2 regions of the Mycobacterium sp. NGS26 genome follow, and region 2 is predicted to be linked to the other one. Evidence: predicted binding sites of a transcription regulator. Region 2 holds the regulator's gene; the other holds the start of a gene.
What was found. The regulator LexA, encoded in region 2, represses DNA repair genes until DNA is damaged. The targets are predictions, from matches to a motif close to CGAACANNTGTTCG.

Region 1 (7,385 bases), 110 kb from region 2:
GGGAACGTGCCGCCGAGCCACCCGGGTTCGGTGAGGCAGCGGTGCCGAAGCTCGCGCGCGAGCTCGCGAAACGTCGCCTCGTCGCGGGTGTCGGTGCGCGACTCGATGCGGTAGCCGGGCGCGTCGGCGCGCTCGGGCAGGTTGCCGCCGTGCCTGCGCGCGGTGCAGGAGACCTGCTCGGAGAAGCTTCCGCCCGTGTGCTCGACGGTGACGACATGCGACGCGCCGAGGACCCCGAGCACCAGCGCGCCGCCGCCGGGATGCTCGAGCGGGTGGCTGGCCAGGGGCCGCGGCGCCGGGGCGTTGAGCGCCAGCCCGAGCCTCTTCCCGGAGACGTCCGCCGGCGTCACGGCGAGCTGATGGAGCGGCACCGGCGTGGCCTAGGGCGACGAGGGCGGCGGGGCCGGGTAGAGGGTGAGCTCGCCGGGTAGGACGGGCTTGCCCGTGGAAACCTCCCACGGCATGTCCGGGGCCCAGCGTTCGAAGGAGAGCAGCGCGCTCTCGTCGGCGTTGGTGCAGTCCACGAATTCCATCTCGCCGCCCGCCGGCAGGCCCGTCGTGCCCTCGGTCGTGTACGAGGCGCGGCCGCGCTCCGACTCGTGAAACATCACGCCGTCGACCACGTACGGGTCGCCGGGCCGCAGCGGAAGGTCCTTGCGGGTCACCCACATCGCCAGCTCGAGGCGCCCGTCGTCCTCCTCGACGCTGAACCAGATCGGCGCCTCGCCGCCCTCCAGCAGGTGCTCCCACCACACGAAGGGCCCCTCGCGGAAGGTCACCGACCCGCGGACCACGTAGTCGACCCCGCCGTAGCTGACGATGGCGCCCGGGCCCAGCTGCCGCGGCCCGAACTCCGGCATCGCGTTGAAGGACAGCGGGTCCTGGCGCCCGCGCGGCCGGGCCGGCTTCTTGGGCCGCCGCAACGCCACGAGGAGCACCACGATCGACGCGATGAACAGCACCGCCGCCAGGACGAGCAGGAGTGTTCCCACGCCAAACCTTCCGTTGCCACACTGCTGGAGCGAAACGTGGGCATAAAGCTAACAGCTTTTGGCGGGGCGGGCGCCGCAACGCGCGCCCGCGAAGCCGCCGGGCGGCCGCGTGTCCTACCGGATCCCGTCGGCCCCGCCCGCTAGGCTCTCGAACAGCTGTTCGTACTAAGGAGCGGTAATGCGCGTGATGGGCGTCGACCCGGGACTGACCCGATGCGGGCTGTCGGTGGTCGAAAACGGGCGCGGCCGGGAGGTCGTCGCGCTGGACGTCGACGTGGTGCGCACCCCGTCGGACGCGCCGCTGTCCAAGCGGCTGCTGGCCATCAGCGACGCCATCGACCACTGGCTGGACACCCATCGGCCGGACGTGGTGGCCATCGAGCGGGTCTTCTCGCAACAGAACGTGATGACGGTGATGGGCACCGCCCAGGCCGGCGGCGTCATCGCCCTGGCGGCCGCCAAACGCGGGATCGACGTGCACTTCCACACCCCCAGCGAGGTCAAGGCCGCGGTCACCGGCAGCGGCACCGCCGGCAAGGCGCAGGTCACCGCGATGGTCACCAAAATCCTTGGGCTGCAAGCCAAACCGACGCCGGCCGACGCCGCCGACGCGCTGGCGCTGGCGATCTGCCATTGCTGGCGGGCGCCGATGCTGGCCCGGATCGCCGCGGCCCAGGCGAAGGCCAAGGCCATGCTGAAGGCCGCGCGATGATCGCGTCGGTGCGCGGTGAGGTGCTCGAGGTGGCGCTCGACCATGTGGTGATCGAGGCCGCCGGGGTCGGCTATCGGATCAACGCGACGCCGTCGACGCTGGCGACGTTGCGCCAGGGCAGCGAGGCCCGGCTGATCACGGCGATGATCGTGCGCGAGGACTCGCAGACGCTGTACGGATTCGGCGACTCCGAGACCCGCGACCTGTTCCTGACGCTGCTGTCGGTGTCGGGGGTGGGGCCGCGGCTGGCGATGGCGACGCTGGCCGTGCACGACGCCGCGGCGCTGCGCCAGGCGCTGGCCGACGGCGACGTCGCCGCGCTGACCCGGGTGCCCGGCATCGGCAAGCGCGGCGCCGAGCGGATGGTGCTGGAATTGCGCGACAAGATCGGCGCGGTCGCCGGGTCGGCGCCCACGCCGGCGGTCAACGGCCACTCCGTGCGCGGCCCGGTGGTCGAGGCCCTGGTCGGCCTCGGTTTCGCGGCCAAGCAGGCGGAGGAGGCCACCGACAACGTGCTGGCCGGCGACCACGACGCGACGACGTCGTCGGCGCTGCGGGCGGCGCTGTCGTTGCTGGGCAAGGCGCGGTGAGCCGGTGAGCTCGGACGACGACGACTTCTTCGACCCGGAGGTCCGCGAGGTCTCGGCCGCGCTCGCGTCCGGCGAGGGCGACATCGACGTCAGCCTGCGGCCCCGCTCGCTGCGGGAGTTCATCGGCCAGGCCCGGGTGCGCGAGCAGCTGCAGCTGGTCATCGAGGGCGCCAAGAACCGCGGCGGCACACCGGATCACATCCTGCTGTCCGGCCCGCCGGGCCTGGGCAAGACGTCGCTGGCCATGATCATCGCCGCCGAGCTGGGGTCCTCGCTGCGGGTGACGTCGGGGCCCGCGCTGGAACGCGCCGGCGACCTGGCCGCGATGCTGTCCAATCTCGTCGAGCACGACGTGCTGTTCATCGACGAGATCCACCGCATCGCGCGGCCCGCCGAGGAGATGCTCTACCTGGCGATGGAGGACTTCCGGGTCGACGTGGTGGTCGGCAAGGGTCCCGGGGCGACGTCGATCCCGCTGGAGGTCGCGCCGTTCACCCTGGTCGGCGCGACCACCCGGTCCGGCGCGCTCACCGGCCCGCTGCGCGACCGGTTCGGCTTCACCGCGCACATGGACTTCTACGAGCCCGCCGAGCTGGAACGGGTGCTGGCCCGCTCCGCCGGGATCCTGGGCATCGAGCTGGGCGCCGACGCCGGCGCGGAGATCGCCCTGCGCTCGCGCGGCACGCCGCGGATCGCCAACCGGCTGCTGCGCCGGGTGCGCGACTTCGCCGAGGTGCGCGCCGACGGCGTGATCATTCGCGACGTCGCCAAGTCCGCGCTCGAGGTCTACGACGTCGACGAGCTCGGCCTGGACCGGCTGGACCGGGCGGTGCTGTCGGCGCTGACCCGCAGCTTCGGCGGCGGCCCGGTCGGGGTGTCGACGCTGGCGGTGGCCGTCGGCGAGGAGGCCGCCACCGTGGAAGAGGTGTGCGAGCCGTTCCTGGTCCGCGCCGGCATGGTCGCGCGCACCCCGCGCGGCCGGGTGGCCACCGCCCTGGCCTGGACCCACCTGGGCATGACCCCACCGGCCGGGGTCGGCGGGCTGGGTCAGCCGGGGCTGTTCGACCAGCTTTAGCGGCGGTTACGCCGTCGTCGCCGCGGGTACCCGAACCACCAGCAGAAATTACTGTTGGAGGTGATTCAGATGAGGCACCCGCCTCCTGACTACGAAGGCCCGCGCGCCGGGTACATGCCACGGACCCGCGGCGCGGTGACCGGATTGCTCCTGGTCCTGTTGGGCGCCTGGGGCGCGCTGGTCCCGTTCTTCGGACCCGACATCAACTGGGCCTACATGACCGACCCGGCCTGGACCTGGACGGCGGCCAAGGGCTGGCTGGAGGTGTTGCCCGGGGCCGTCACCGCCCTGGGCGGCCTGCTGCTGCTCGCCTCCGGCAACCGCCTGAGCGCCACGTTCGGCGGCTGGCTGGCGGTCGTGGGCGGCGCCTGGTTCGTGATCGGCCGGGCGTTCGCGGCGACGCTGCGAATCGGGGACGTGGGTCAGCCCGCGGCCGCGACGGACCTGAAGCGGGCCCTGCTCGAGGTCACCTACTTCACCGGCCTCGGCGCGCTGATCGTGTTCCTGGGCGGCGCCGCCCTGGCACGCGTCGCGGTCCGGCACGCGCGCGACGTCGTCGTGACGGAGCCCACGGTGGCGGACGCGGCGGCGGGGGAGCCGGTCGCGGCCGGCGCGGGGCAGCCACACCGGCACCTGTTCCACCGGCGCGCCGGTGAGGGCCTGTTCCGCCGCCACCACCACGCCGGCGTCTAAGGTCACACCCGGTAGTCGAAGACCGGCGGGGCACCTCGCCGTGACCAGCGAGGAGCAGCGATGATCGCCGCCGGATTGGTTTTCGCGGCGCTGGCCGCGCTGCTGCACGTCTACATCTTCACGATGGAGTCGCTAACCTGGACGTCGGCGCGCACCCGCGTCACCTTCGGCACCACGGCGGAGGAAGCCGAGACCACCAAGCTGCTCGCGTTCAACCAGGGCTTCTACAACCTGTTCCTGGCCGTCGTCGCCGGCATCGGCGTCGCCGCGGTTGCCATGGGGCACAAGGCCGTCGGGGCCGCGCTCGTCTTCGCCGGCGTCGGCTCCATGGCCGCGGCGGCGATCGTGCTGCTGCTCTCGTCACCGGACAAGGCCCGCGCCGCGCTGACGCAGGGCGCCTTTCCGGTGGTCGCGGTGGTGCTGCTCGCGCTCGGCCTCCGCGTGTAACACGGTTCTGTAACGGCCGCCGATTGTGCGGTTACTTCCGGTTGGGTCGGGGTACCCAGGCACCTGCTGAAGTAGCCCGGCGACAACTGAGGAGATCTGATGGGACACGCACTACACGGCCACCCTTTGTGGATGCCGCGCTCGCGCGGGGCAATCAGCGGGTTGCTGCTGGTCGTCTTGGGTGCTTGGGGTGCGTTGATACCGTTCGTCGGTCCACACTTCAACTTCGCCTACACGCCCAACCAGGACTGGGCATGGAGTTCGGCCCGCGGATGGCTCGAGGTGCTACCGGGAGGGGCCACCGTGCTCGGCGGCCTGCTGCTGGTCTTCTCCGGAAACCGCATCACCGCGATCGTCGGGGGCTGGCTGGCGGCGCTGGCCGGCGCATGGTTCGTGGTCGGCGGCCAGGTCGCCCCGCTGCTGGGGATCGGCTCCGCCGGTGACCCGATCGCCGCGACCGACCGCAAGCGGGCCGCGCTCGAGGTTTCCTACTTCTCCGGCCTCGGCGCGCTGATCGTGTTCATCAGCGGCGTCGCCCTGGCGCGCCTCGCCGTGCGACTGGCCAGCGACGTCGAGGCCTTCATGGAGCCCCCGGAGCCGGTGGAGCCGGCGGCGATCCCCGCCGGCGAACCGGTGTACATGTCCGGGCTGGAGGAGCCGTCGGCCGAGGTGTCGTCGGGCGCGCTCACCCAGCCGCGGGCCGCCGGGGACGGGCCGAAGCCCCGGGGCTGGCGCCGCGAGCGGACCGGCAAGCCCGGCCCGGGCGCCGCGTACCTGCGCTGGCCGCACCCCCAGAGCTGAGCTCTCAGAGCCTCAGAGCAGCCCCAGCAGCCGCAGGTCGCTGACGTACTTGGCGATGATCGGCGGCGAGACGTGCGGAATGTCCTTGTCCGGGCCGACTTTCGCGTCCTGGACCGCCGCGCGGAACCGATCCGTCGGCGCCATCGACCCGTTGATCGGCCGTTCGGGCTTCTGGTAGTTGTGCAGCAGCGGCAGCAGCGAGGCGTTGCGCCGCTTTTCGGGCAGGGCGCGCAGCGCGGTCTCGAACCGCTGCAGCCAGTCGCCGTAGTCGCCGACGCGCTGGACGGCGCACCCGTCCTCGATCAGCCAGTCGACGAACTCGTCGAACCCGATGCCGTCGTCGTAGGGGTTCATCACGTGGTAGGTCCGGAAGCCGTCGGAGCCGTCCCGGGCGCCCAGCGTCGCGATGGCCTCGGCGATGAACTCCACCGGTAGCCCGTCGTAGTGGGCACGCTGCCGGTTGCCGTCGGCGTCGAGTTCGTAGAACGACTTGGGCGCGATGCCGGTGGCCACCAGGCTCAGGATCATCCGGGTGAACATGTCCGGCACGTTGAGCTGGCCGGCGTAGCTGGTGTCGGCCAGGATCATGTCGCAGCGGAACACCGCGACGGGCAGGCCGCACAGGTCGTGCGCCTCGCGCAGCAACACCTCGCCGGCCCACTTGCTGTTGCCGTAGCCGTTGGCGTAGCTGTCGTTGATCGTCCGCGTTGCGCTGATGGCGCGGATGTCGGCGTCCTCGGTGAACTTGCCCGGCTCGATCTGGTCGCCGACGCCGATCGTCGACACGTAGGTGTACGGCTTCTGCCTGCCGGTCAACGCGATTCGGATCAGCTCGGCGGTGCCCAGCGCGTTCGGCCCGAACAGCTCGCTGTACGGCAGCACGTGGTTGACCAGGGCCGCGGGGTCGACGATGAGGTCGACGGTGTCGGCCAGCCGCTGCCAGGTCGCCGGGTCCAGGCCGAGGTTGGCCTCGCCCTTGTCGCCGGCGACGACCTCCAGGTGGTCGGCGGCCAGCTCCCGGTAGTGCGCCAGCAGCTTCGGGTCGGTGTCGAAGGTCTTGTCCAGCCGGACCCGCGCGTCCTCGTCGGAGCGGGCCCGCACCAGGGCGATCACCTTGCCGTCGACGAGGTCCATCCGCTCCAGCCATTCCAGCGCCAGGTAGCGGCCCAGGAAGCCGGTCGCGCCGGTGAGCAGGACGGTGCGCACCTCGGCGGCGGGCTTCGGCAGCGCCGGCGCGGCGGCCAGCGTCGCGGCGTCGATGAACTTGTCCAGCGTCAGGTCGGCGGCCCGCACCTCGACGGTGTCGCGTCCGTGCACCGTGGCGAAGCTGGGCCGCTTGCTGCCCTTGCGCTCACCCTCGATGTAGTCGGCGATGGCCTGCAGGTCGTTGGCCGGGCTGACGATGACGCCCACCGGCACGTCGACGTCGAAGATCTCGTGCAGCAGATTGCCGAATGTCAACGCGGACAACGAGTCTCCGCCCAGGTCGGTGAAGTGCGCGTCGGGCGCCAGCTCGGAGGCCGCGCTGCCCAGCAGCGCGCCCGCGGCCCGGCTGACCGTCTGCAGCACCGGCGCGTCGGCCCCGCTGCGGCGCAGCTCGCTCAGCTCGTTGGCCTGGCCCTCGGCCAGCTCGGCGTAGAGCCGTTCCAGTCGCTCGCCGTAGTGCTGCCTCAGCTTCGGCCACGCCAGCTTGCGGATGCCGGTGAGCAGACCGTTCTCGAGCGTGAAAGGCGTTGTCTCGATGAGGAAGTCGCGCGGCACCTCGTAGGACTGCAGGCCGGCCTCCTTCGCCACGTTCTGCAGCGAGTCGGCGATCGCTTGCTTCGACGTGTTCTCGTCGGTGGGCACGATGACGGCCAACAGATAGGGGTGCGCGCTGTTGCCGTAGACGTAGATCTGCCGGACCAGCGGGCTGTTGCCGAAAACCGCCTCCAGCTTCGCGACGGTGACGAACTCGCCCTGCGCCAGCTTGAGCACGTTGTTGCGGCGGTCGACGTACATCAGCCGGTCGGGCGCGACCTCGGCGACGACGTCCCCGGTCCGGTAGTAGCCGTCGGCGTCGAACACGTCGGCGG
Region 2 (7,385 bases):
GGCCACTTCCCCTTCCACGACGACCCGGCCCGTTTCATCGACGTCGTGCAGCGCTTCGTCGACACCACCGAGCCCGCCGAATACGACCCGGCCGCGCTGCGCGAGTTGCTCCGCACCGGCAGCGGCGAGCGGACCGTCACCGGTCCCGCCGGCACCCGCGTCGCGGTCCTCAACGCCATGGGCTCCGACGAACGCAGCGCCACCTGATCATCGCTTGCCCCTGGGTCGTACAGTCGGTCCATGGGTATCGACGTGACGGTGCTGCGCGTGTTCACCGATCCGGACCGCAACTTCGGCAATCCGCTCGGCGTGGTGGACGCGGCCCAGGTCGAACCCCGCGACCGGCAGCGGCTGGCCACCCAATTGGGCTACAGCGAAACGATATTCGTCGATCTGCCCGCCGCCGGCTCCACCACCGCGCACGCCACGATCTACACGCCGCGAACCGAGATCCCGTTCGCGGGACATCCGACCGTCGGCGTTTCCTGGTGGCTGCGCGACCGGGGCACGCCGATCAACACGCTGCGGGTGCCGGCCGGCGTGGTGCAGGTCGGCTACGAGGGCGACCTCACGGTCATCAGCGCGCGCTCGGAGTGGGCCCCCGAATTGTTCGTCCACGAACTCGATTCGGTTGACGAGCTGCTGGCCGCCGACCCCGCCGATTATCCCGACGACACCGCCCACTACCTGTGGGCGTGGACCGACGAATCCGCCGGGTCACTGCGCGCCCGCATGTTCGCCGCGAATCTCGGTGTGCCGGAAGACGAGGCGACGGGCTCCGCGGCGATCCGCATCACCGACCACCTCAGCCGCGACCTGCACATCACGCAGGGCAACGGGTCGAGGATCGAGACCATCTGGAGTCCCGAGGGCTGGGTGCGGGTGGCCGGGCGCGTCGTCAACGACGGTGTGACACAGGTGAATTGAGCGCGCGCGGTTTAGGCCTTGCGGTGCAACGTCGCGGAGAGGTGATGCTGCATGGGTTGCCCCACGGCGCCCATCCGCACCGAGTACGACAGCTCGTCGCCGTCGATCCGCAGGGAGCGTCCGAGCGCGGACACCTCTTTGGCGGTCGGGGTCAATCCGACGTCGGTGGTGGACAACTCGACCTCGATGACGCCGCCGGTCACCGAATAGGTGCCCACCTCGATCTCGGTGATGCCGCTGGGGTGGGCCAGCACCAGCTCGACCTGACCCGGCTGCGGCACCCGCAGATAGCCGGTCTCGGCGTGCAGGGGTTTGCCGTCGGCCACCGCCTTGGTCTTCTGCGCGTAGGCCAGAAACGGCTTGCCCACATGGGAGAACACGACCTCCTCGAGGTACTCGAAGGGCTGGATCGTGGGGTATTCGCCGGCGCCTCGACCGGCCCAGGTGCCGAGCAGTGGCGCCAGGGCCTCGAGATCGGGATGCAAGTCGGCAGGCATGAAAAACAGCGTAGTCCGGCGGGCACTGGCCCCCGGGACGCCGGTGGGTCAGCTCGGCGTGGACACCTTGCGGTGCGCGCGCAGCGCCTCGATCTCGCGCTCGAAATCGTCGGCCGACGAGAACGACCGATACACCGACGCGAATCGCAGGTAGGCCACCTCGTCCAGGTCGCGCAACGGCCCGAGGATGGCCAGGCCGACCTCGTGGCTGGGGACCTCCGGCGAACCGGCGGCCCGCACGGTGTCCTCGACCTGCTGGGCCAGCAGGTTGAGTGCGTCCTCGTCCACCTGGCGGCCCTGGCAGGCGCGGCGGACCCCCTTGATGACCTTCTCCCGGCTGAACGGCTCGGTCACCCCGCTGCGCTTGACCACGGCCAGGACCGCGGTTTCCACGGTGGTGAACCGGCGGCCGCATTCGGGGCAGGACCGGCGGCGCCGAATGGCCTGGCCCTCATCGGTTTCCCGCGAGTCGATCACCCTGGAGTCGGGATGCCGGCAGAACGGGCAGTGCATGGCCGCTCCTTCGCCGTGCTGACACCTCGCGGAACAGTCCGAGCGTACCCGTGCGCCGCCCCGGGAGGCCAACGCAACCGCGGTGCGCGCGCGCCCGTCGCCGCGAGGACCGAGCGGCCTTGGCCCGCTGCGGCTTTCGCAGTGCACCGGGGCGCCGTCAGCCGACCGGGGCGATCAGCGTCTGCCCGGCGGCCAGCGCCGGCGAGTTCAGGTCGTTGAGTTCGCGGATCCGGTCGGCAACCTGGCGAGCGGGCGCGTCCGGCGCCACCCGGTGCGCGACGTCCTGCAGGGACTCCCCGGCCTCGACGCGCACGACGGCCAGCTTGTCGGGCACCGGGGCGGCCGAACCGCCGGAGTCGCCGTTGGCCAGCTGGCCGAGGTTCGCGACCAGGCCGAGCCACAGCGTGATCGCGCCGGCGAGCAGCGCCAGCCCGACCGTGGTCAGCATCGTGACGGGCCGCCTGCGATGCGGCGCGACCGACATCGCGACGCCGGTGCCGTGGTAGCGCAGCGGCGCCCCGGCGGGCCGTGAGCTGCCCGGACGGCGGGGCCGGACCGGGCGCTCCCCCTGGTGGCGAGGCCCGTCGGCCGGCGCCCCGGCCGGGCGCCGGATGCCGCTGGTGCGCGGCGAGAGTGTGTGGATGACTGTCATGTGCGTTCCTCCGGTCAACTGGTCCTCGCTCGTGTGTTCGACTATATTCGCTCACCCGTTCGAAACCCGAACATTTGAGCGAAGCGTGTCGGACGAGCCAAACGCTAAACCACACCACCGACAAACCGCGTCGGTGCCTCCTCCTGACATGCAGCACAAATACCCGATACCCGCAAAAGTTACACACGTGTAATTCACCCGCCGTAGGGTCTTGACGCACCATCCCTAGGGTCTTTAGGCCTTGTTCCGGCCCGGTGTCGGCCCGGGCGACACGCGACTCGAACACATGTTTGATTATCGGCCGCCGGGCGGCTACATTCAGTGCCATGAGCGACAGCAACGACACTTCAGCCGCCGGCGCGGCCGGCCGGTTGCATTCCGTGGATCCATCGCTTACCGAGCGGCAGCGCACCATCCTCAACGTCATCCGGCAGTCGGTGACCAGCCGCGGCTATCCGCCCAGCATCCGGGAGATCGGTGACGCCGTCGGCCTGACGTCGACGTCCTCGGTGGCCCACCAGCTGCGCACCCTGGAGCGCAAGGGGTACCTGCGCCGCGACCCGAACCGTCCCCGGGCCGTCGACGTCCGCGGTGTCGAGGACACCCCGGCCGTCGCGGTGCCCGTCACCGACGTCGCCGGCTCGGACGCCCTGCCGGAACCCACCTTCGTGCCCGTGCTCGGGCGCATCGCGGCCGGTGGGCCGATCCTGGCCGAGGAGGCGGTCGAAGACGTCTTCCCGCTGCCCCGTGAGCTGGTCGGCGAGGGCGCGCTGTTCCTGCTCAAGGTCGTCGGCGACTCGATGGTCGAGGCCGCGATCTGTGACGGCGACTGGGTTGTGGTGCGGCAGCAGAATGTCGCCGACAACGGCGACATCGTCGCCGCCATGATCGACGGCGAGGCCACCGTCAAGACGTTCAAGCGCGCGGGCGGTCAGGTGTGGCTGATGCCGCACAACCCGGCGTTCGATCCGATCCCGGGCAACGACGCGACCGTGCTCGGCAAGGTCGTCACGGTGATTCGCAAGATCTGACGCGGAATCTTATTGTGCGGCAACGAGATTGAGACGTTCGCGGGTCAGTCCGCCCTGGTGAAGCCGTTGACCTGGGCGACTTCCTCGCTGGACATCCAGAGCTCGGCCAGCGTGTCCTGGTAGAGCCCGCTGTCGGGGGTGTAGTACAGGCCGAAGCTGGCGTTGACCTTGATGGGATATCCCTCGGGCGCCTGATACGGGTCGTCCAGGGGCAGGTGGATGGTCGGGCGCCCGGGTGAGCCCAGTCCCGCGCCGGCCGGTTCCTCCTCGGTGTCGACGGCCGCGTGCCGCCCGGACCGCGGGGCGGCGGCGGGCGTGACGGCGCCCGGCGCTGCGACATCCGGCGCCGTGTGCGGAACCGCGACGTCCGGGTACCCGGCGCCCGAATCGACCGCCTCGGGCGCCGCCGGGGGGTAGGCCTCGTCCGGATGGGCGGCATCCGCGGGGGCATGCGGAACGGCCACGTCCGGGTAGGCGGCCTCGATGTCGGCGGCCTCCGGGTACTCCTCATCGGGGTAGGCGGCTTCCAGGACGTCTTCGGGGGCGGCTTCGGGATGCTCGGGCTCGGCCCGAACACCCTGCGCCACAACACCTTCCGCGACAACGGGTATGGAATCGGTGTCGACCGCGTCGGGGTCCTCCTGCTCATCCTCCCTGGACCCGGACGGCCATTCGCCGCCGTATTCGTCCCCGGCCTCGTCGCCCCGCGACCAGCTGACCCGCGCCGACCCGGCGCCCACCGGCTCCTCCTCGGAGGGCCGCGGCTCGCCGAAGCCATAGTGCTCGGCGGCGACATCGGCTTCCTCGTGGCCCCACCTGTCGTCGGCGTCGTAGCCACCGACGTCCACGTCGCGGTCGAACTCGTAGGCGGCGAGCTCCCGGGCCGTGCGACGGCGGCGCGCCCCGACCACCACATACCCCAACACCGCGAACAATGCCGCGATCGGAATTAGCGCCAGCAGGTACCACCAGTTCCAGGCGAACTTCTTGGCGTGGGGAGGCATCGCCGCGCCGCTGGGCTGGTTCTGGCCCGACACCTGCAGGCCGGACAGCAGCGGCGCCAGGTTGGACGGCTCGGTGGCGAACGTGTTCTTCGCGCGGTTCCACGAGATCTTGCCGCCGGCGAACTTCTGGGAGATCACGTCGCCGTCCACCGCCTGATCGGCGACCGGCACGCCCAGTTTGCCGCCGGGGCCGCGAAGCTTGTCCCAGGCCGCCTTCATGGCGCCGCGCACGACGAACGCGCCGTGCTGGGACGTCCAGAAGATCACCGGCTTGTCGGCCGCGGCGAACGCGGAGACCCGGCTGCCGGGGACGCCGCCGTCGGACTCGTTGGCGATCGGGAAGCCCAGGTCGCTGCCGACCGGCCCGCCCAGCGACTCGTACTTGGCCAGCACGTCGCTCTCGATGGCGTTCGCGCCGGTGGCCTGGCTGAAGAACACCTTGCCGCCGGCGAAGTTCTGGGCGATCCCGTCGCCGCCGATGGGATATTGGCCGCCCTGCTTGGCGCCCAGCGGACCCGAGGCGCCGCCCGCGGCGCGCCACGCCATGTTGATCGCCGCGGTGGGATCGGTCGCCACCTGAAGGCCCTTGAGCTGGTCGGCCAGCGCCGGCGGGGTGGTGCTGAAGTCCTTGGTCTTCCGGTTCCAGGAGATCTGGCCGCCGGTGAACTTCTGCGAGGTGACCTCGCCGTCGTAGGTCTCGTCGCCGACCGGGGCGCCGAGCACGCCGCCCGAGCTGCCGAGCTTGTCCCACGCGGCGTTCATCGCGCCGCGCACCACGAAGGCGCCGTGCTCGGACGTCCAGAAGATCACCGGCTTGTCGCTGGCGGAGAACGTGGCCACCCGGCTGTCCGGCCCGGCGAGGCCGGGGACCTCGTTGATGGTCGGAAATCCCAGGTCGCTGTTGGCCGGGCCGCCGAGCGCCTCGTATTTGTCGAGGATCGGCCCGTAGACGAATTTGGCGCCGGTGTCGGTGGTGTAGAACATCTTGCCGCCGTCGAAGTCCAGCGCGAACCCGTCGCCGACCGGGTAGACGTCGCCCTTCCTGGGGCCCAGGGGTGAACTGTCGCCGCCGGCCTTCTCCCACGCCGCCATGATGGCCGCCTCGGCGTCGCCGATCGGGGACGCCGAGGCCGTGGGCGCCAGGAACGCCGCGGCCACCACCGCGGCCGCCATGCTCACCAGCGCGCGCCCGAACAGCCTGCGCAGTGGACCTCTCTGCGGTTTCACCAAGCCTCCCAGCCGACGGATATGCCCCTTGTTGCGGCCATGCCCGCACCCTGCAGACCCTGCGAGCGGGTGATACCCCCACCGCGAGTTGGCAACCCGCATCGGTACGCGTTATCGCCGGGCTCGCATAACTTTGCTCCAGCGACCGGAGAATTCGAAGCCAAATCACGAATTTTACGAAAACGGATATCACTCCGATGTCGAAATGATGCGGGGCCACAGCCATGTCGCGACCATTCGGTCCGCAGGTCGCGCGTCATCACCGGAGTGCGGGCAGCAAAACGCATGCGCCGACGGTACGCGAGGCCGTCGATCGAAGCGGGATATACCCGGCCAAAACACCGATCGGCGCACGGTTGAATTTGCCCGCGAATGTGCCGCGGACCAAACGACGCGACGACGGAGTCGTTGCCTGTCAACACGATTGCGTTCGCCAACGGCGCGCCGACGGGGCCGCCGCGGAGGCTAGACCCCGAGGCTGCGCCCGATGATCTCCTTCATGATCTCGGTCGTGCCACCGTAGATCGTCTGCACCCGGGCGTCGAGATAGGCACGCGCGACCGGGTATTCGCGCATGTAGCCGTACCCGCCGTGCAGCTGCAGGCAGCGGTCGATCAGGTGGACCTGCTTCTCGGTGGAGTACCACTTGGCCATCGCGGCCTGTTCGGCGGTCAGCTTCTCCTCGAGGTGCAGCCGGATGAACTCGTCGACCATGACGCGCACCACGGTGGCCTCGGTGGCCAGCTCGGCCAGCACGAAGCGGCTGTTCTGGAAGCTGCCGATGGGTTTGCCAAAGGCCTTGCGCTCCTTGGTGTATCGCAGCGTGTCCTCCAGCACGGCCTCCATCGCGGCGGCCGCCATGATGGCGATCGAGATCCGTTCCTGCGGCAGGTTCTGCACCAGGTAGATGAAGCCCTTGCCCTCCTCGCCGAGCAGGTTTTCGACGGGAACGTGCACGTCGGTGAACGACAATTCGGCGGTGTCCTGGGCGTCCAGCCCGATCTTGTCCAGGTGCCGTCCGCGTTCGAAGCCCTTCATGCCGCGTTCGACGACGAGCAGCGAAAAGCCGTGTGCCCCCTGGTCCGGGTCGGTCTGCGCCACCACGATCACCAAGTCCGAGTTGATCCCGTTGGTGATGAACGTCTTTGAGCCGTTGAGCACGTAGTGATCACCCTGCTTGACGGCGCGGGTCTTGATGCCCTGTAGGTCGCTGCCGGTGCCCGGCTCGGTCATCGCGATGGCGGTGATCAGCTCCCCGCTGCAGAACTTGGGCAACCAGCGCTGCTTCTGCTCCTCGGTGGCCAGCCGCAGCAGGTACGGGGCGACCACGTCGTTCTGCAGCCCGAACCCGATCCCGCTGTAGCGCCCGGCGGTGGTCTCCTCGGTGACGATCGTGTTGTACCGGAAGTCGGGGTTGCCGCCGCCGCCGTACTCCTCGGGCACCGCCATGCCGAGAAAGCCCTGTTTGCCCGCCTCGAGCCACACGCCGCGGTCGACGATCTTGGCCTTCTCCCATTCCTCGTGATACGGCGCG

Region 1: a site for LexA is predicted at 1,142-1,155, ahead of ruvC (crossover junction endodeoxyribonuclease RuvC). Genes of this name have one in related genera too.

What each region holds. Positions count from the first base shown of each region.
Region 1 covers NZ_JCALDU010000002.1:446,545-453,929, forward strand. The annotation lists gene AC5Y6X_RS08370 (DUF2617 family protein) at 1-371, opposite strand, end outside; gene AC5Y6X_RS08375 (DUF4178 domain-containing protein) at 381-992, opposite strand; gene ruvC (crossover junction endodeoxyribonuclease RuvC) at 1,171-1,704, shown strand; gene ruvA (Holliday junction branch migration protein RuvA) at 1,701-2,294, shown strand; gene ruvB (Holliday junction branch migration DNA helicase RuvB) at 2,299-3,369, shown strand; gene AC5Y6X_RS08395 (hypothetical protein) at 3,439-4,062, shown strand; gene AC5Y6X_RS08400 (DUF1304 domain-containing protein) at 4,123-4,509, shown strand; gene AC5Y6X_RS08405 (hypothetical protein) at 4,609-5,310, shown strand; gene car (carboxylic acid reductase) at 5,323-7,385, opposite strand, start outside.
Region 2 covers NZ_JCALDU010000002.1:337,103-344,487, reverse strand. The annotation lists gene AC5Y6X_RS07740 (alpha/beta fold hydrolase) at 1-207, shown strand, start outside; gene AC5Y6X_RS07735 (PhzF family phenazine biosynthesis protein) at 241-927, shown strand; gene AC5Y6X_RS07730 (peroxynitrite isomerase) at 939-1,424, opposite strand; gene nrdR (transcriptional regulator NrdR) at 1,473-1,937, opposite strand; gene AC5Y6X_RS07720 (LysM peptidoglycan-binding domain-containing protein) at 2,095-2,589, opposite strand; gene lexA (transcriptional repressor LexA) at 2,916-3,620, shown strand; gene AC5Y6X_RS07710 (sunset domain-containing protein) at 3,665-5,830, opposite strand; gene AC5Y6X_RS07705 (acyl-CoA dehydrogenase family protein) at 6,317-7,385, opposite strand, start outside.